2 regions of the Cytobacillus sp. ABV4_503 genome follow, and region 2 is predicted to be linked to the other one. Evidence: a T-box and tRNA genes for the amino acid it is inferred to sense, from the RefSeq annotation. Region 2 holds a T-box; the other holds one or more tRNA genes.
The links. The T-box of region 2 lies ahead of thrS (threonine--tRNA ligase). A T-box ahead of a tRNA ligase gene usually reads a tRNA of that ligase, here a tRNA-Thr.

Region 1 (9,435 bases), on a different contig from region 2:
GGATAAGTGCTGAAAGCATCTAAGCATGAAGCCCCCCTCGAGATGAGATTTCCCATAGCGTCAAGCTAGTAAGATCCCTGAAAGATGATCAGGTTGATAGGTCAGAGGTGGAAGCGTGGCGACATGTGGAGCTGACTGATACTAATCGATCGAGGACTTAACCAAAACGAAAAGCGGAGGCGACTGTTCAACTTCGAAAGACGTTGGAGAGCCGGCCATTCAAATCCTGGTTTTGGGATTTGGAGGGACGGATCGAAACGGCCGAGAAGTTAGGAGCCGAAGCTAGACAAGTCATTGGTGAATACTCGGCAAAATACTTCTTCATGCATTATCTAGTTTTGAGGGAACGAAAAAATGAAATTCTCTCTTGAAAAAAACATTAAAAGAAAGTACAATTATACTTGTCTTTTAAAAATAGTCTGGTGGCGATGGCGAGAAGGTCACACCCGTTCCCATACCGAACACGGAAGTTAAGCTTCTCAGCGCCGATGGTAGTTAGGGGCTGTCCCCTTGTGAGAGTAGGACGCTGCCGGGCTGTTTACTAAAATACCACTTTTCCGCAGTAGCTCAGTGGTAGAGCATTCGGCTGTTAACCGAACGGTCGCAGGTTCGAATCCTGCCTGCGGAGCCATTTTCATAAAGCCCCTTTTGGGAATTATGAGCTGTTGCTTCCATAGCTCAGCAGGTAGAGCACTTCCATGGTAAGGAAGAGGTCACCGGTTCGAGCCCGGTTGGAAGCTCTCTTAATGTAGACAACTAGAGTACTAGGCCCCTTGGTCAAGCGGTTAAGACACCGCCCTTTCACGGCGGTAACACGGGTTCGAATCCCGTAGGGGTCACCATAATGGAGGATTAGCTCAGCTGGGAGAGCATCTGCCTTACAAGCAGAGGGTCGGCGGTTCGATCCCGTCATCCTCCACCATATTTGCCGGTGTAGCTCAATTGGTAGAGCAACTGACTTGTAATCAGTAGGTTGGGGGTTCAAGTCCTCTCGCCGGCACCATCTTTTTTTATAGATGGAGGGGTAGCGAAGTGGCTAAACGCGGCGGACTGTAAATCCGCTCCTTCGGGTTCGGCAGTTCGAATCTGCCCCCCTCCACCATTTATTCTTAATAAAACACAAAAAACTGGACAAGCTATGAATGTCCTTTTTATTTTGTAATTATTGGGCTATAGCCAAGCGGTAAGGCACCGGACTTTGACTCCGTCACTCGCAGGTTCGAATCCTGCTAGCCCAGCCATTTTCGAGCCATTAGCTCAGTTGGTAGAGGATTTTAAAAGAATGCAGCATCGAAGCGTTACATCCCTGAATGGCAAGCTTTTAAAATCTGCGACAAAGACCGCAGGGCTTTGAAGCACATCTGCAAATTAAGTTTAGGCATCAGAATTATATTTTGAGCCATTAGCTCAGTCGGTAGAGCATCTGACTTTTAATCAGAGGGTCGAAGGTTCGAGTCCTTCATGGCTCACTTTATAGAAAAACACAGACCTTGGGAATCGACTCCTGAAGGTCTTACTTGTAAATATAAATATTTTTGCGGAAGTAGTTCAGTGGTAGAACATCACCTTGCCAAGGTGGGGGTCGCGGGTTCGAATCCCGTCTTCCGCTCCAAAATGGGGCCTTAGCTCAGCTGGGAGAGCGCCTGCTTTGCACGCAGGAGGTCAGCGGTTCGATCCCGCTAGGCTCCACCATTATACATAATTCGACAATCCTTAAACCAGCATGGTTTAGGGATTTTTTATTTCTCTTATTGGAAAGTTAACACCTTGATTTTTAAGATTACCTTCCCCGGCAGCCGCATATATATACACGATTTTGTCGAGTTGAGTCATGTGTTTGAAAGCGGTTAAAATAAGAGTATGAAGGGAAAGGGAGGACTTGTAATATGAAAAGACAGAAATTATCGATAATTGGAATGCCGATGGATCTTGGCCAGATGAGACGCGGTGTGGACATGGGACCAAGTGCGATCCGATATGCAGGTGTAAATGAGCGATTAAAGTGTTTATTCGAAGAAGTCCATGACCAGGGTGATATTGCCATCGGCCGTCCGGAAGTTCAAATCGATCCAAATTCAAATCTTAGAAACTTGGACCTTATTGCTGAAAAGACAGAAAAACTAGGAGAAGAAGTTGATAAAGCAATAGAAAGTGGTTCTTTTCCATTAGTACTTGGCGGCGATCACAGCATCGCAATTGGAACATTAGCCGGTGTTTCGAAGCACTACAAAAATCTTGGAGTAATCTGGTATGATGCCCACGGGGACTTAAATACAGCTGAAACTTCACCTTCAGGGAACATTCATGGCATGCCACTTGCAGTAAGCCTGGGAATTGGGCACCCGCTTTTAACCAATGTAGGAGGATATGCTCCAAAGGTTAAGCCGGAGAATATTGTTATTATTGGAGCAAGATCTTTGGATGAAGGAGAACGGGAGCTAATTAAGGAAAAAGGCATTAAAGTATATACCATGCACGAAATTGACCGGCTTGGGATGACCAAAGTTATGGAGGAGTCTATTACATATTTAAAAGAAAGAAATACAGATGGTGTTCATCTGTCTCTGGATTTGGATGGACTGGATCCGCATGATGCACCGGGTGTTGGAACTCCCGTTATTGGCGGCATCAGCTATCGTGAAAGCCATTTGGCCATGGAGATGCTTGCAGAAGCTCAGATCATAACATCGGCTGAATTTGTAGAGGTTAATCCAATTTTGGATGACAAAAATAAAACAGCTACCGTGGCAGTCGCGCTAATGGGTTCATTATTTGGCGAAAAGCTTCTATAATAGAAAATAAAAATGAGCAGAACGTAAACAAGTTCTGCTCATTTTTTTGCTGTGAGTGTATAATATTTATTTAGAAGCTGATCGAGTTTCGTGCTCGTATCAACTACCATGTGATCTGTAAAAGAAGCGGAAGCTGCTAACTGCATCATTCTTGACCGGCAATCCTCAATATCTCTCAATAATTCCTTAACACACACCGTAACCAACCCTTTTCGAATAATTTAGTACTTTTATACCCTAAAAGAAAAAAATTAAACCAGAATAAGTAAAAATTTGCTAATATAGAAATTGAATGTTTTTTTATTAAAATGAAACCTTTTCCGCTATCGGTTCGTATTATCGATTAGCCGCACTGGAGCTGAGGTAAAAAATGGAGACAATCGTAAAGAAGAGGATAAAGCAAGTATTAAAGGGCGACCAGGATGCTTATGCTGAAGTTGTTGAAATATACAAAGATAAAGTTTTTCAGATATGCTACAGAATGCTGGGAAACAGGCATGAGGCAGAGGATATCGCTCAGGAGGCTTTCTTAAGAGCCTATGTAAACATTGCCAGCTTTAATATTGACTTGAAGTTTTCCACGTGGCTTTTTCGGATTGCCACAAACCTATGTATAGACAGAATCAGAAAAAAGAAGCCTGATTATTATCTGGATGCAGAGGTCGCAGGAACGGATGGACTGAACATGTATTCTCAAATTGCTTCCGATGCGAGGCTGCCTGAAGAAGATGTAGAAAGTCTGGAATTGCAGGAAACAATCCAAAGGGAGATATCGAAGCTTCCGGAGAAATATCGTTCGGTTATTGTTTTAAAATATATTGAAGAATTATCGCTGAACGAGATCAGTGAAACGCTCGACCTTCCTCTGGGAACGGTTAAAACCAGGATTCACCGGGGCCGGGAAGCACTTAGGAATCAATTAAGATACGTTTAAAAAGAGGGTGAGAACTTTGAAATGTCCAGCAGAAATGGTTGTTTATATGCATGAGTACCTAGATGAAGAGATCTCAGCCGAACATGAGATGGAATTAAGGGCACACTTGCAGAACTGTGAGGAATGCCAAATTCATTTCCATGAATTAAAGAAGACGATCGCTTTAGTCCAAAGCACTTCACATATACAGGCACCTGAAAATTTTACGGCAAACGTTATGGCGAAATTGCCCAAAGAAAAGCGGAAAGTCGGTGTCCAGCGCTGGTTCAGGCATCATCCGCTTTTAACTGCGGCGTCCCTCTTTCTTGTTCTGATGATGGGAAGCGTCGCTTCTTCCTGGGATCAGGATCACCAATTATCGGTTTCTAAGCAGCCAAACCTTGTGGTGCAAAACGATAAGGTGATCGTACCGGAAGGTGAAGTGGTAAAAGGCGATGTAGTGGTTAAGAACGGTGACTTGGAAATCCAGGGCGAAATAGAGGGAAATGTTACGGTCATCAATGGCCAGCAGTACATGGCTTCAGCCGGTAATGTTACCGGAGAAATCGAAGAGGTTGATGCCATTTTCGAATGGCTTTGGTATCACATCAAAAAGGCAGCCAAGGATGCTGTTAATGTATTTGAAAGCGGAGAAACAGAAAAAGAGAAATAGTCATAACCATAGTAAGAATCCCTGCTTTAAGGCAGGGGTTCTTAGTGTGCTTATTTTTCCAGAGTGGTGTCTGTTGTCTCAAAATTGGAATTAGCGTTAAATATGATATAATATGAAAGTTACATAAAAGAACTTTAAGCATTTTTGCTTTTGAAATATATAATTGGAGGAAGGATAATGTCGTTTGCAGATTTCTCTATTTTGAAATTGTTGGCTAATACAATAGACATTCTCCTTGTCTGGTACGTCATCTATAAGCTCATAATGATTGTTAAAGGAACAAAGGCTGTCCAATTGCTGAAGGGGATTTTTGTCATTATTCTGGTTAAAGTAGCAAGCGACAAGTTCCACCTGCAAACATTAGGATGGATGATGGAACAAGTGCTTCTTTGGGGATTTCTGGCCATCATAATCATTTTCCAGCCGGAGCTGCGAAGAGCACTGGAGCAATTGGGAAGAGGAAGATTCTTCTCAAGGACGGCTAATCAGGAGGAGGAAAATCAGGAGAAACTGGTCGAATCCATTGCAAAGGCTGTGGATTATATGGCTAAACGCCGCATTGGGGCGCTTATTTCAGTTGAGCGGGAAACAGGGATGAACGATTATATTGAAACCGGTATTCAGCTGGATTCCAAAATTTCATCTGAGCTCCTGATTAATATATTTATACCGAATACACCGCTGCATGACGGAGCCGTTATCATTCAAAAGAATTGTGTGGCTGCAGCAGCGTGTTATCTGCCGCTGTCAGAAAGTCCATTCATCTCAAAAGAGCTGGGCACCAGACACAGGGCTGCTTTAGGTATAAGTGAAGTAACTGACAGTATTACCATTATCGTTTCAGAGGAAACAGGAAGTGTTTCCTTAACCAAAAACGGTGAGCTGCACCGTGATTTAAAAGCTGAAACTTTTAAAGATATGCTTTCAAATGAGTTGCTTGTTCAACATAAAATAAAGCAGACTTCTTCAGGTCTTTGGAACTGGAGGGGGAAAAAGAATGGATAAGTTAATTGATAAATTGGTAGACACCCGCTGGTTCATGAAAATTGTTGCTTTGATTCTGGCACTTTTTCTATTTGATTCAGTATATGATGCAGATAAGGAATTAAAGGACATTAACGTTCCAGGCCAGCAGGATTCAGACATTATTGAAGATGTCCCTGTGAAAAGCTATTATGATACGGAAAATCTGGTTGTTACCGGTATTCCGGATACTGTTGATTTGAGCATAGAGGGTCCCAAGAGCCACCTTGAGCCAGCAAAAAAACAGCAGAATTTTGAAGTATATGTAGATTTGACAAATGCAGAAACTGGCTCTCAACGAGTGGAAATTAAGATCCGCGATATCTCAGATAAACTTGATGTGACGATCAATCCGCAATATGCAGATGTGACAGTCCATGAAAAAGTGACCCAGGAATTTAAAGTGGATGCAGAATTTAATAATGGCCTGCTTGGTGAGGGCTATACCGCCGAAGCGGCATCTGCAGAACCAAAGACGGTAAAAATCACGGGAGCAAAAGAAGTGATTGAGCGGATCAGCTTTGTTAAAGCAACTCTTGATGTAAAGGGGCCAATAACCGAGACAATCACTAATGAAGCAACTGTCAGGGTATTGGACCGTGAGATGAATAAGCTTGATGTTATTGTGGAACCCGAAGTGATTCAAGTAACAGTACCTGTTAAGCAGTTAAGCAAGACGGTTCCCGTTACGATCGTCCGGAAGGGAGAACCTCAAGATGGTGTTACCATTAATTCGATTGAACTCGATGTTGACGAGGCTTCTATTACGGGCCGGGAAGAAATATTAAATGAGACTGAAAGTGTCAGGGTAGAGGTGGATGTCAGCAAGATTGAAAAAGATACCGTGCTCACCCTGCCGGTTATTATTCCGGATGGGATTTCTGCAGTGGATCCTAAGACAGTGAAGGCGACTGTAGACGTCAGCACTGAGGAGAATGTGAATGAAGAGGATAATACAGAAGAGCCTGCTGAAGAAACAGAGGCACAGGAACAAGAGGAAACCAAAACCTTTTCAAGCCTCCCCATCAACTTAGTGGAATTAGCTGAAGAATATGAAGCGGTCCTTAAAAACCCAGCTTCCGGACGGACAAGTATTACGGTTACCGGTAAAAGCAGCACGGTTCAGGATCTCAAAGCAGAAGATTTTAATATATATTTGAGCCTGGCAGACCTTGGTGAAGGTGACCATGAGGTGCCAATCAGCGTCGATGGCCCTTCAGGGGTGGATATAAAACCTGCAGCAGGCAAAGCGACCATAACGATTACGCAAAAAGAAGAAGCTTAATATAGTTTTTAAAGTTAGAAGGAGCGATTATAAAATGGGTAAATATTTCGGTACAGATGGAGTACGAGGAGTTGCAAATAGTGAACTGACACCGGAGCTGGCTTTTAAACTGGGCCGCTTTGGGGGTTATGTATTAACAAAGGACCATGATCGTCCGAAAGTATTAATCGGCCGTGATACCCGTATTTCGGGCCATATGCTGGAAGGCGCACTTGTAGCGGGGCTATTATCAATCGGAGCAGAAGTTATGCGTCTCGGAGTCATTTCAACGCCTGGCGTCGCTTATTTAACAAAAGCACTGGGTGCAGAAGCTGGCGTAATGATTTCTGCATCCCATAATCCTGTTGAAGATAACGGAATCAAGTTCTTTGGCCCGGATGGATTTAAACTTTCTGATGCTCAGGAAGCTGAGATTGAGGTATTAATGGATATGGAAGCAGACCAGCTTCCAAGACCGGTCGGAGGCAGCCTGGGACAGGTAAATGATTATTTTGAAGGCGGACAGAAGTATCTTCAATACCTAAAGCAGACGGTTGATGAAGATTTCTCTGGCATCCACATTGCGCTTGATTGTGCACATGGTGCCACTTCTCCGCTGGCAACACACCTATTTGCTGATCTTGATGCTGATCTTTCAATGATGGGAGCATCTCCTAACGGATTAAATATCAATGCAGGAGTTGGTTCTACACATCCTGAGGCATTATCTGCCTTTGTTAAGGAAAAAGAAGCAGATGTAGGTTTGGCATTTGATGGCGATGGAGACCGTTTAATTGCCATTGATGAAAATGGCGATATTGTAGATGGCGACCAGATCATGTATATTTGCGGAAAATATATGAAAGAGCAGGGAAGGCTTAAGCAAAACACAGTAGTTTCCACTGTGATGAGCAACCTTGGATTCTATAAAGGGCTTGAAGTCAATGGTGTGGAAAGTGTTCAGACAGCTGTAGGCGACCGTTATGTTGTGGAGGAAATGAAGAAGAACGGCTACAACCTTGGCGGAGAACAGTCAGGACATATTATTTTCCTGGACTACATCACAACTGGAGATGGGCTTTTGACAGGCCTTCAGCTTGTTAACATCATGAAAGTAACCAAAAAGCCGCTATCTGAGCTTGCAAACGAAATGCAGAAATTCCCGCAGAAGCTTGTGAACATCCGTGTTACAGATAAACACCATGTGACTGACAATGAAAAAGTGAAAGAAGTCATTGCGCAGGTTGAAGAAGAAATGAACGGAAACGGCCGGATCCTTGTCCGCCCTTCCGGTACAGAGCCGCTTGTCCGTGTAATGGCAGAAGCGCCAACAGGTGAGCTGTGCGCGTCTTATGTAGAGCGCATCTCTGCTGTTGTTGAAAGTGAAATGGGATTAAAAGAATAAGCAGCACAATTCATATGCATAAGGGAACTCCTGAACTCCCTTATGCATATTTTAATTTGTGGGAGTTTCCATCCTCTCCATATTCATTTATCTGTTGACGGAAGTCTGACTTTGATGTATGATAATCCTGTTTTTGTATTTATGAATACAAGACAGCTTCATTCAAAAAGAGAAAGGTGGATAGTGAACAAATTAATTTAAAGCGCCTGAACTGATCCTGGACGTAAGGATTAGTTGACGAGGAGGAGGTTTATCGAATGTTCGGCGGATGCCTCCCGGTTGAAAGCACAACCGATGATTTCTTCTTTAAAACATTCGGGCAACTGAATGGACAAAGAGAAGGGAATGCTAAAACTAAATACGCTCATCCAAGAGGCTGTATTGCCCCATTGAGCGACGAATATAAAAAACAGAGATAAGGGGCAGGAGTGCCCCGAAAAGGCTTCTTGCCCCTTCATTATTAGGAGGAAGAGAAGTATGTGTGGTATCGTTGGATATATTGGAAACTTAGATTCAAAGGAAATTTTATTAAAGGGCTTGGAGAAGCTTGAATATAGAGGCTATGATTCAGCTGGCATCGCGGTTATGAATGATAACGGCGTTCAGGTTTTCAAGGAAAAAGGCCGTATTGCGGATCTTCGCAGCATTGTTGATGAAGATGTGATGGCAAACACAGGGATTGGACACACCCGCTGGGCAACTCATGGTGTTCCAAGCAAAGTAAATGCTCACCCTCATCAAAGCAACTCCGGCCGTTTAACGCTTGTCCACAATGGCGTAATTGAGAACTATGACATTTTAAAGCGCGAATATTTGCAGGGAGTTTCCCTTAAAAGTGATACAGATACAGAAATCATCGTTCAGCTTATTGAATTATTCTTGAACGAAGGTTCTAATACTGAAGAAGCGTTCCGCAAAACGCTGACACTTTTAAAAGGCTCATATGCGATCGCCCTTTTGGATGCAGAAAACGATGAAACGATTTTTGTTGCAAAAAACAAAAGCCCTCTTCTGGTTGGATTAGGTGAAACATTCAATGTAGTCGCTTCTGACGCAATGGCGATGCTGCAAGTTACAGATCAATATGTTGAATTAATGGATAAAGAAATCGTTATTGTCACAAAAGATGCTGTAAAAATCCAGACGCTGAATGGCGAGGAAATCAGCCGGGATCCGTATACCGCCGAATTGGATGCAAGCGATATTGAAAAAGGAACATATCCTCACTACATGCTGAAAGAAATCGATGAGCAGCCTTTAGTGATGCGCAAAATCATCCAGAAGTATCAAAATGATAATGGCGAGCTGACAATCGACCAGGAAATCGTTGAAGCAATGAACGATGCAGACCGCATTTATATCATT
Region 2 (9,435 bases):
ATGGCAGCTGAAGAAACGGCAGCAGCAGCAGAGGCAGCTCCAAAACCTGAGCTTAAGCTTTTTAAAAATATGCCGGAGAAATATAATACAGATTTCTTCAAATTTTTAAGATTGGCTGTTGTATCCTACCTTGCTTATCTGACATCGACACTGCTTGCTCCAGTTGCCAGTGTCAGTCCATTTGTCCTTTGCCTATTGTTCGGGGTTATTGCTACAAGTATTGGCTTCCTTGAAAAGCAGGTACTGCAGAAAGCAAACGGCTTTGGCTTTGCGATCATGGCCCTGATGCTCTTTATTTTTGACGGGTTAAAGCAGGCTACACCAGGGATGATGCTTGAGATTATTTATCCTCTTGCAGGAAGCATTATTCTAGGCGTAATGGGAATGTATATCTTCTCATTCATCGCAGGGAAAATTTTAAAGGTGAGCAAGGAAATGGCCTTCGCTGTTTCGCTGACAGCACTATATGGTTTCCCGGCTGACTATATTATTACGAACGAAGTAATTAAATCTTTAACGGAAGATGAAAAAGAGAGGGAAATGCTGACGAGCAATATGCTGCCGCCTATGCTTGTCGGGGGATTCATCACCGTTACCATTGTGTCGGTGGTATTGGCCGGAATTTTTGTCGGACTATTATAAGAAAAGGATTGGATCGAAATGAGTGAAGTTCAAACAGGGAAAAATGTGAATCTGGAAAAAGTACAGGCGCGGATCGAAAATCATATTGACACCTTAAGCACTTTTACAGCGACTCCAGGCAGAGGAACAACCAGGCTGACGTATAGCCAGGAGGATCTGCTTGCACGGCAGTATATTAAGGCGGAAATGGAGAAAGCGGGCTTGACTGTCCGGGAAGATGGATTGGGCAATATCTTTGGTAAGCTTGAGGGGTCCCTAAAAGATGCACCAAGTGTTCTGATCGGCTCTCACTTTGATTCAGTCCCGAATGGGGGATCCTATGATGGACCTGCAGGAGTTGTAGCAGGTCTTGAAGTGGCTGCACTTTTCACTGAGATTGGATTAACGCCAAAATATCCGTTGGAGGTTATAGCCCTTATCGAAGAGGAAGGCTCCAGATTCGGCGGCGGCTTAATGGGGTCACGCGGAATGGCCGGTTTGCTGAGTGAGGAAGACTTCAAATCTTTGAAGGATAAAGGTGGCATTACGACCGTTGAAGCCATGGAGAAAATCGGGCTAGATCCTTCTCTTCCGAAAGCAAGAAGCCAGGAGTCAGTAAAGGCTTATCTGGAATTGCACATTGAACAGGGCCCTATATTAGAAGAAAAGAATATCCCAATCGGGGTAGTCGAAGCGATTGTCGGCTTAACGCAATTGGAAGTAACCGTAAAAGGGCAGGCCGGTCACGCAGGGACCACTCCAATGGACAGGCGGTCTGACGCGCTGGTTGCGGCTGCCGGGATGATAACTCAATTTCCCGGGCTGGCTGCGGCTGAAGGAGAAGGGACCGTAGTGACAACCGGGCAATTGAAGGTATATCCAAACGGAGCCAATGTGATTCCGGATCAAACGGTCTTTTCTGTAGATATTCGCTCCGGCAAGGAGGAACATGTCCAGAATGTCGTTCAAAAAGTGAAAGAATTAGCAGATTCCTATTGTGATAGCGGAGTAGAAATAACTGTCGAACAGCTTTTATATATTCAGCCAAAAGAGATGAATAAAGAGATTGTCACCCTGTTAAAGGAGAAAAGCAGTGAACTTGGTTTCACTTCATGCCCCATGAATAGCGGCGCCGGGCACGATGCAATGGTTTTCGCTGATTACACAAGTACTGGGATGCTGTTTATTCCAAGTAAAAACGGTTTGAGCCATTGTCCGGAAGAATGGTCTGATTCCCGGCATATTGCCGAAGCTGTCCAAATCCTGTTTGAGGCAGCAATAGAGCTAACGGAGGCGGAATAAGCAATGATTCATAACGGTCTAAAAGAATTGATTGGGGCATATAGTGATGAATTAACGGAACTGCGCAGAAAATTGCATCGTGAACCAGAGGTGTCATGGGAGGAATACAAAACCACGCAATTTATATGTGAGTATCTTAATGGTCTGGACATCCCCTTTAAAAGAACGGAACCAACTGGTGTCATTGCTGAAATAGCAGGCGTGAAGCCTGGAAAGACGGTAGCTTTAAGGGGAGACATGGATGCGCTGCAGGTGGAGGAATTGAATAAGAATCTTCCTTATGCATCTCTGGAAAATGGCAAAATGCATGCATGCGGGCATGATGCCCATACCGCCATGCTGCTGATTGCCGCCAAGGCATTAAATGAGATAAAAGAAGAATTGCCGGGAACTGTCCGGCTTTTGTTCCAGCCAGCTGAAGAGGTAGCGGAAGGGGCAAAGATGATGGTGGAACAGGGAGCGATGGAAGGCGTGGAAAATGTCTTTGGCATCCACATCTGGTCGCAAATGCCGACACATAAAGTCTCCTGTACACCCGGGCCATCCTTCGCATCAGCTGATATATTCAAGGTGACATTCAAAGGGAAAGGCGGGCATGGGGCGATGCCGCATGATTGCATTGATGCCGCTATAGTGGCATCTTCCTTTGTCATGAATGTGCAGAGTGTTGTGTCCAGAACCATTGATGCCCAGCATCCTTCCGTCCTCACCATCGGAAAAATGGTGGTCGGCACAAGGTTCAACATCATCGCTGAAAATGCCGTTATTGAGGGAACAGTCCGCTGTTTCAATCCTGAAACAAGGGACTATATAGAAAAGCAGCTTCAGCACTATGCTGAAAACACGGCAGCTATCTACGGTGCAAAAGCAGAGTTGGAGTACGTCCGGGGGTCGCAAGCGGTAATCAATGATGAATACAGTGCACAATTAGTACAAAAAGTTGCATCTGAAGCTTTTGGAGAAAATGTTCTATTTAATGAAAAGCCCACAATGGGGGCTGAAGATTTCAGTTTCTTCCTGGACAAAGCACCTGGCAGCTTCGCCCTCATTGGCAGCGGCAATCCTGAAAAAGACACAGAGTGGGCTCACCACCATGGCAAATTCAATATTGACGAAGACGCCTTATCGACAGGTGCAGAGCTATATGCACAATATGCCTGGGCATACTTGAACGAATAAGAGTAAAGCTGATCTTAAAGAAAAATCCGTTCCTCGTATTTGGAGGAGCGGATTTATTTTTGATAAGTTTCAGAACTTCTTATAAATTTTAAAAGCCACGGCAGGAAAAAGGCATAAGCAATGAAGTGTACAGGGGTTGACCACCAAGTATTCCAGCGTTTCATTAATCCTACCTTAACGGTGAGCCACTCCAGGATGAGAGATAAGATGACAAATAAAATAACCCAGAACCATTTGCTTTCGTTTTTGTAAAAGTTCAAATAGATGACTGATAAACAAGAGGGGATGATACCAAAAAGTAAAAGCTCAGGCAGTCCTTCTTTTTGCGGGTCACCGATGTCAAAAAGATCTAATGGAACGGCTATTGTGATATCAACCATCCATACGATATAACCGATTAGACCAAAGATTATGTATATTTCCTTCCAGCATATTCTTTTCTTTGACATGAAAATCACAATCGAAATTAGAACCAAACCAAGAATGGCAGGATACCACCAACCTTGAGTTAAAGCGAAATCTGGCTGCTCCATCTTATTCCCTCCATTGTCTTAGAATTGGTTAGAATAATCGTCTTTATTCAATAGTAAAGGAGGGATCTGAAAAAATAATGGAAACTCAAAAATCCGCTTTCAATGCCAGGCGGTTTTACTTTCACTCAGCAGGTTAAACAGGAAAATATAAAAAAAGAAAGCAGTTAATAAACTCTGCTCCCCATCGATAAAAAATTGACTGTGACCAAGTGGTGGGAATAAGTGTTAGTCGATGGAACTCTAATATTTGTGCAGGTAATTCGGCGGAATGGAATTTAGGGGCAGTGGTCTTAAGATTACTTTAATATCAGTGGGCATTTCAAAATCCTGCTGTGCTTGTTTTAAATAATGATACATAGCTTTCCCGCCTGCGGAATTGGCAGAGTGAACAGTTATGCGATCCGCAAATAACTGTTTTTGAACCATTAAATGAACAAGCATAAGACCATTTCTCGATTTACTTACTAAATCATGGTCTAAAGACAAGTGGTCAATTTCAAAGGTCTGAAGCAAATGGATACACTCATCAATGGTCTCAACTAATACATGACCATCAGGCGCTTTCCGATAATCATCCAGGAATACGCTTATTTTCTCCAATTTTATCCCCCTTTCGAAGGGGTGACTAAGAAAAGTCAAGTTGACCCTAAGGGTTTGATTCACCTTTCATTGTAACATACATATGTAAGTAAAGGTACCTTAAAGGGGATAATTGGAAGTTGGTGCACCCATTATGTTTACAGGCTATAAAAAAGGTGATGTACAAGGAAAGCCCAAAAGGAATAAAATCCTTCTGAGCTTGAAAGGTCTATCTGCCGGCGTTTATTTCATTATTGAATCGTTCGATTACTTCCGGTATGCTCATCACACCGATATTTCCCTCTTTACGTTTTCTCAGCGAAAGGGATTGCTGCTCCATTTCCTTATCACCAATCACCAGCATGCAGGGAACTTTCTGTTTTTCGGCTTCTCTGATCTTGAGTCCCATTTTCTCTGTTCTGAAGTCGACTTCAGAACGGATACCAGCTGATTCAAATTGTGATTTTACATAGTCTGCATATTCTGCATGGGCATCTGAAATGGGAATGATTTTTGCTTGAACAGGTGACAGCCACAGTGGGAAATCGCCAGCAAAATGTTCAATTAGAATGGCCATGAATCGCTCAACTGAACCAAAGATGGCCCTATGAATCATAATGGGAAGGTGAAGTTTGTTATCTTCGGCAACATAAGCACAATTAAACTTTTGCGGCATTTGAAAATCCAGCTGGACAGTACCGCATTGCCAGCTTCTTCCGAGTGAATCCAATATATGAAAGTCAATTTTCGGCCCGTAAAACGCCCCATCACCAGGATTAATCTGATAGTTAACCCCTTTGTTTTTTAAAACAGTTTCTAAAGCCCCTTCAGCACGTTCCCACATTTCCTTTGATCCCATGTATTCCTCCGGGCGTGTTGAAAGTTCAACTTTATAGTCAAAACCAAAGTGGGAGTAGAACTCGTCAATTAGGACAAGTATTTTATCAATCTCTGCTTCAATTTGATCAGCCCTCACAAATAAATGAGCGTCATCTTGAGTGAACGACCGGACTCTTAACAGTCCATTTAAAGAACCTGAGAGTTCGTGTCTGTGGACTAATCCGAGCTCCGCATAGCGGAGAGGCAATTCTCTGTAGCTTCTCCGTTTGCTATTGAAAACCAATATCGCACCGGGGCAGTTCATAGGCTTTATCGCATAATTTTGTTCATCCACATTTGAGAAATACATATTTTCATGATAATGATCCCAATGGCCGGATTGTTCCCAAAGTTCCTGTTTCATCATAATCGGTGTCTTAATTTCCTGATAGCCTGCCCGCTGGTGTTTTCGTCTCCAGTAACCTTCAAGTTCATTTCGCATCACCATTCCATTTGGCAGGAAAAAAGGCATTCCTGGGGCTTCCCCCATGGATGTGAAAAGCTCCAGTTCTTGACCTAACTTTCTATGATTTATTTTTTCTGCTTCCATTTTCAATTCCTCCTGATTTTTAGTTATAAAAAAAGACCACACTCCTCCCAAACATAGGGACGAGTGTGGTCGTGGTGCCACCCTAATTCCATAAAGCAATCGAAAAACTGCTTTATGCTCAAAAAGATAACGGATCCCCCGATTATGGATACTCTGAAATGAACATTTCCCCATAATAGCTCCAAGGCGGTAAATCACTCCCTTTTCTTCAAGGCTTTCAGCCGGTGGCCCTGATCTCTGGAAAGAAGATAAAGAATGATTCATGTCCTTTTCAACGCTTAAACTTATAGTTTTAATTAAAATAAAAAGCCGCACTCATCCCAGCAAAAGGGACGAGTGCGGCCGTGGTTCCACCCTAATTCCATAAAGCTATTGAAAGACTGCTTTATGCTCATAAAGATAACGGGTTCCCCGATTATGGATACTCTGAAATAGATCATTTCCCCATAATAGCTCCAAGGTGGTAAATCATTCCCTTTTCTTCAGGGCTTTCAGCCGAGGGCCCTGATCTCTGAAAAGAAAACAAAGAAAGATTCGTGTCCTTATCAACGCTAACTATATAGTTTTAAATAAAATAAAAAACGCACCCATCCCAGCAAAAGGGACGAGTGCGGTCGTGGTGCCACCCTAATTCCATAAAGCATTCCGAAAGACTGCTTTATGCTCAAAAAGATAACGGATAACCCGATTATAGATACTCTGATTAGATCATTTCCCCATAATAGCTCCAAGGCGGTAAACCAATCTCTTTTCTTCAGGGCTTACAGCCGGTGGCCCTGATCTCTGGAAAGAAAAATAAAGAAAGATTCGTGTCCTTTTCATAGCTCATATTGAATATTTTTACTGATTTTAATACACATTTTGGAAAAGGTCAAGAGGGTTAATAAAACTTTTGGACCCTAATGAAACAACCCCGATTCCTTCGATTTCTTCATCAGTGCTTTCGTTTTTCTGCTTAATGGCTCTTTCAGGAAGATTCCAATTAATAGTGCAATGAAACCGATTAGCATTAGACTCAGGAGGTCTCTATATACTCTCTCCCAAACAATGCCTCCAACAGCTTCTCTCATTAAATCAATGGCATAAGAGAAGGGCAGGAAGGGGTGGATGGTTTGGAAAAATTCAGGAAGCAAGGCGGTCGGATAGGTTCCGCCAGCACCCGCAATCTGAAGCACCAGCAAGACAATCGCCATGGCTTTTCCGACATCGCCAAATACAGATACTAATGTATAAACAATTAATATAAACACTAAACTGCTAATCAGTCCAAACAGGATAAACCATACCGGTTCTGCCACATCCACACCCAGAATGAAGATATCTCCTATTGTCACCACAAGAGTCTGTGCAAAACCGATGCTTAGGAAGGTGAGCAGTTTGCCGAAATAGATTTGTTTTCCCGTAAAGTCTTCAGGATGATGGACATCTGTAGCCAAAAGGGAAATTAATAGAAGGGCTCCTACCCATATCGCAAGTACGGTATAAAAGGGAGTCATGCCTGTTCCGTAATTTTGGATTGGGAATAGACTGTTTTTATTGAGGAGAACAGGTTCCTCGAAGAAATCCTTCTCTGCCTCGGGATCATTTTGCAGCAGCTCAATGATCTCGTTGATGTCTGTCTCGCCCTGGATGTCCCGAATCCGATCGGCTAATTGATTGATCTTTTCGCTTACATATGGAAACTCTCCGATGATGTGCTTAAGCGTTTTTTCTCCTTCACCTAAGTTCCCCTCTGTATTAGCAAGGATTCTTTCGATTTCAGGAATGGCAGATTGTATTTCAGTCAGGATATTCCGGGCATTACTCAATGTTTCCTTGGCGCTGGCCACTTCCTGCTTGATGGATGGGCTGATGTTTTCATTATATTCTTTAACGAATGCGTCGATCCTGCCTGCAGCTGCAGCTGAATTTTCCTGAAGCCGGGTGATTAGATCATCCGCTTCCTGCTGCTTGTCTGAAAGAAAGGCATTGACCTTTTGTCCGTTTTCCTGGATCGTCTGCAGTTCCTGTTTTACTAAGGCTAATTGTTCCAGAGCCTGATTGATTTGTTCCTGATTCTGGCTTGTGCCTTGTTCCTTATTGGATTCCTGCAGCTGCTTTAGTGCTGTTCCGATAGTCTCAATATTCTGAAGTGAACCCGCTATCTGCTCTTTGATTTGATTGCTAATTTCCTTTCCGTGGTCCAGGTTCAAATCAGAGGATTGAACCGAAGAGATAAAATCGTTCACCTTTACCGCCATATTCTGGACCTTCTCCAGATTCTCCTGAATCTGGGGCTCCATTGCATTCAGGCGATTCTCAGCCTCATTTATAAATTTCATCGTTTCATTAATGGTCTGCAGACCGTTTCCTGTTGCGCGTTTGGCATCAGGAACGAGTGCTTGTGCCTTATCAATCATTTTTTGGGCATTTTCTGCATCTGACAGGGAGCTGCTTAATAAGGAATGGATTTCAGGAAGCTTTTCCTCCATTTGAAAAACATACTCTTCGAACCGCTTTATATCCGGAAGGTCTTTTTCAATCTCCAGACCCAATTCATTAAACTTCTCAAAAATAGTGCCGTTAACGGTTGAGATGAAATTGCTTGTAACCGTATCGACTATCCCGCCTGCACCCTTTTCTGTGATTTTAGGTGCAATGGCATTGATTTTTTCATTCACATAATACTCGATTTTCGCTTTTTCGGGCTGATTGTCAATGACAGTTCCCAGCTTCTGAGAGAAATTTTCCGGAATCACAATGACAGCAAAATAGTCGCCGTATTCCACCTTATCCATTGCGTTTTTGCGGTCATTAAAGTGCCAGTCCATATCATTATTCTTCTTTAGTTCCTTGACGATGTCATCTCCAATATGTATGTCCTTATCACGAACCACTGCTCCGGCATCTTCATTCACGATTCCTACTGGAAGCTGATCCGTTTGACTATAGGGATCCCAGGAAGCCTCGATGTTAAACCAGGCATACAAAGAAGGGAGCAGCGTCAAGCCTCCGATTAATACTGCCGCCACCCAATTCGTAAAAATACTTCTAATATCCATTTTATAAATTTTCCACATGCTGTTCAGTCCAATCTGCCCGTCTTCTTATAGATTTTGTGAATAATCCATTAAATATATTCAGGACCGCTGTTAACAACAATTTTATACCTTTAAAAAAACTGGGTAAAAACAGAAGGGGGAGGGAAATTCAATTAGGGGCTAAAGGAGCAGGCTCATTCGGACAAGAGGAGAAGAAACCTGAGCGAACGAGTCCGGACTTGGCGCTCCTTCAGACAGGGGGAGCTGCGAGCGAACAAGTCCGATTTTTGGTGCTCATTCAGAAAGTTAAATGATCCAGCTTCCCTGCTTAAGAACTCATTACTTTTATAAAATCTTCAATAAATCCCTGATAATTAAAATCCAGAAAAATATTTTTATTCTTTTCAGAAGGCTTGGAACTGACTCTGAAATCAGCAATGGACGTACCTCTTCCTTCATCCGCTGTTAGTATTTTCACATCTCTTCTAATAGAACGTCCCATTTCCGGGTTGACCATGAGGAAGAGAGTTACAACATCATGTAATGGAGCACCGTTAATTCCAGGAATAAGTTTTTTATAGGCTTCTATATAATATTCCATCACTTCATCCATAATTTGAATCACTGGATTGTCAGTCATTTCCTGAATCATTTTAATATGCTCCATTGTGATGATAGCTTTGTTCGTGACGTTAAGCGGAACTACATAGATGTTATCTAAATTTGCCAATACTAGCTGAGAAGAGATAGGGTCACCATAAAAATTGGCTTC

Region 1: it encodes a tRNA-Thr, which carries the amino acid that the T-box ahead of thrS (threonine--tRNA ligase) is inferred to sense. The anticodon was not compared.

What each region holds. Positions count from the first base shown of each region.
Region 1 covers NZ_JBSWTH010000002.1:30,017-39,451, forward strand. Annotated here, with positions in the region: rRNA gene ACXAD1_RS25075 (23S ribosomal RNA) at 1-165, shown strand, start outside; rRNA gene rrf (5S ribosomal RNA) at 419-535, shown strand; tRNA gene ACXAD1_RS25085 (tRNA-Asn) at 557-631, shown strand; tRNA gene ACXAD1_RS25090 (tRNA-Thr) at 668-740, shown strand; tRNA gene ACXAD1_RS25095 (tRNA-Glu) at 768-842, shown strand; tRNA gene ACXAD1_RS25100 (tRNA-Val) at 847-922, shown strand; tRNA gene ACXAD1_RS25105 (tRNA-Thr) at 928-1,003, shown strand; tRNA gene ACXAD1_RS25110 (tRNA-Tyr) at 1,019-1,102, shown strand; tRNA gene ACXAD1_RS25115 (tRNA-Gln) at 1,167-1,241, shown strand; tRNA gene ACXAD1_RS25120 (tRNA-Lys) at 1,397-1,469, shown strand; tRNA gene ACXAD1_RS25125 (tRNA-Gly) at 1,538-1,612, shown strand; tRNA gene ACXAD1_RS25130 (tRNA-Ala) at 1,617-1,692, shown strand; gene rocF (arginase) at 1,887-2,792, shown strand; gene ACXAD1_RS25140 (Spo0E family sporulation regulatory protein-aspartic acid phosphatase) at 2,831-2,989, opposite strand; gene sigW (RNA polymerase sigma factor SigW) at 3,163-3,726, shown strand; gene ACXAD1_RS25150 (anti-sigma factor family protein) at 3,743-4,378, shown strand; gene cdaA (diadenylate cyclase CdaA) at 4,556-5,383, shown strand; gene ACXAD1_RS25160 (CdaR family protein) at 5,376-6,686, shown strand; gene glmM (phosphoglucosamine mutase) at 6,721-8,070, shown strand; gene ACXAD1_RS25170 (hypothetical protein) at 8,328-8,489, shown strand; gene glmS (glutamine--fructose-6-phosphate transaminase (isomerizing)) at 8,548-9,435, shown strand, end outside.
Region 2 covers NZ_JBSWTH010000001.1:301,360-310,794, forward strand. Annotated here, with positions in the region: gene ACXAD1_RS01620 (hypothetical protein) at 1-642, shown strand, start outside; gene ACXAD1_RS01625 (allantoate amidohydrolase) at 661-1,923, shown strand; gene ACXAD1_RS01630 (M20 family metallopeptidase) at 1,930-3,102, shown strand; gene ACXAD1_RS01635 (hypothetical protein) at 3,156-3,635, opposite strand; gene ACXAD1_RS01640 (cyclic-phosphate processing receiver domain-containing protein) at 3,876-4,235, opposite strand; gene thrS (threonine--tRNA ligase) at 4,444-5,643, opposite strand; T-box leader at 5,696-5,927, opposite strand; T-box leader at 5,969-6,201, opposite strand; T-box leader at 6,241-6,474, opposite strand; gene ACXAD1_RS01650 (YhgE/Pip domain-containing protein) at 6,543-8,702, opposite strand; gene ACXAD1_RS01655 (nucleoside hydrolase) at 8,992-9,435, opposite strand, start outside.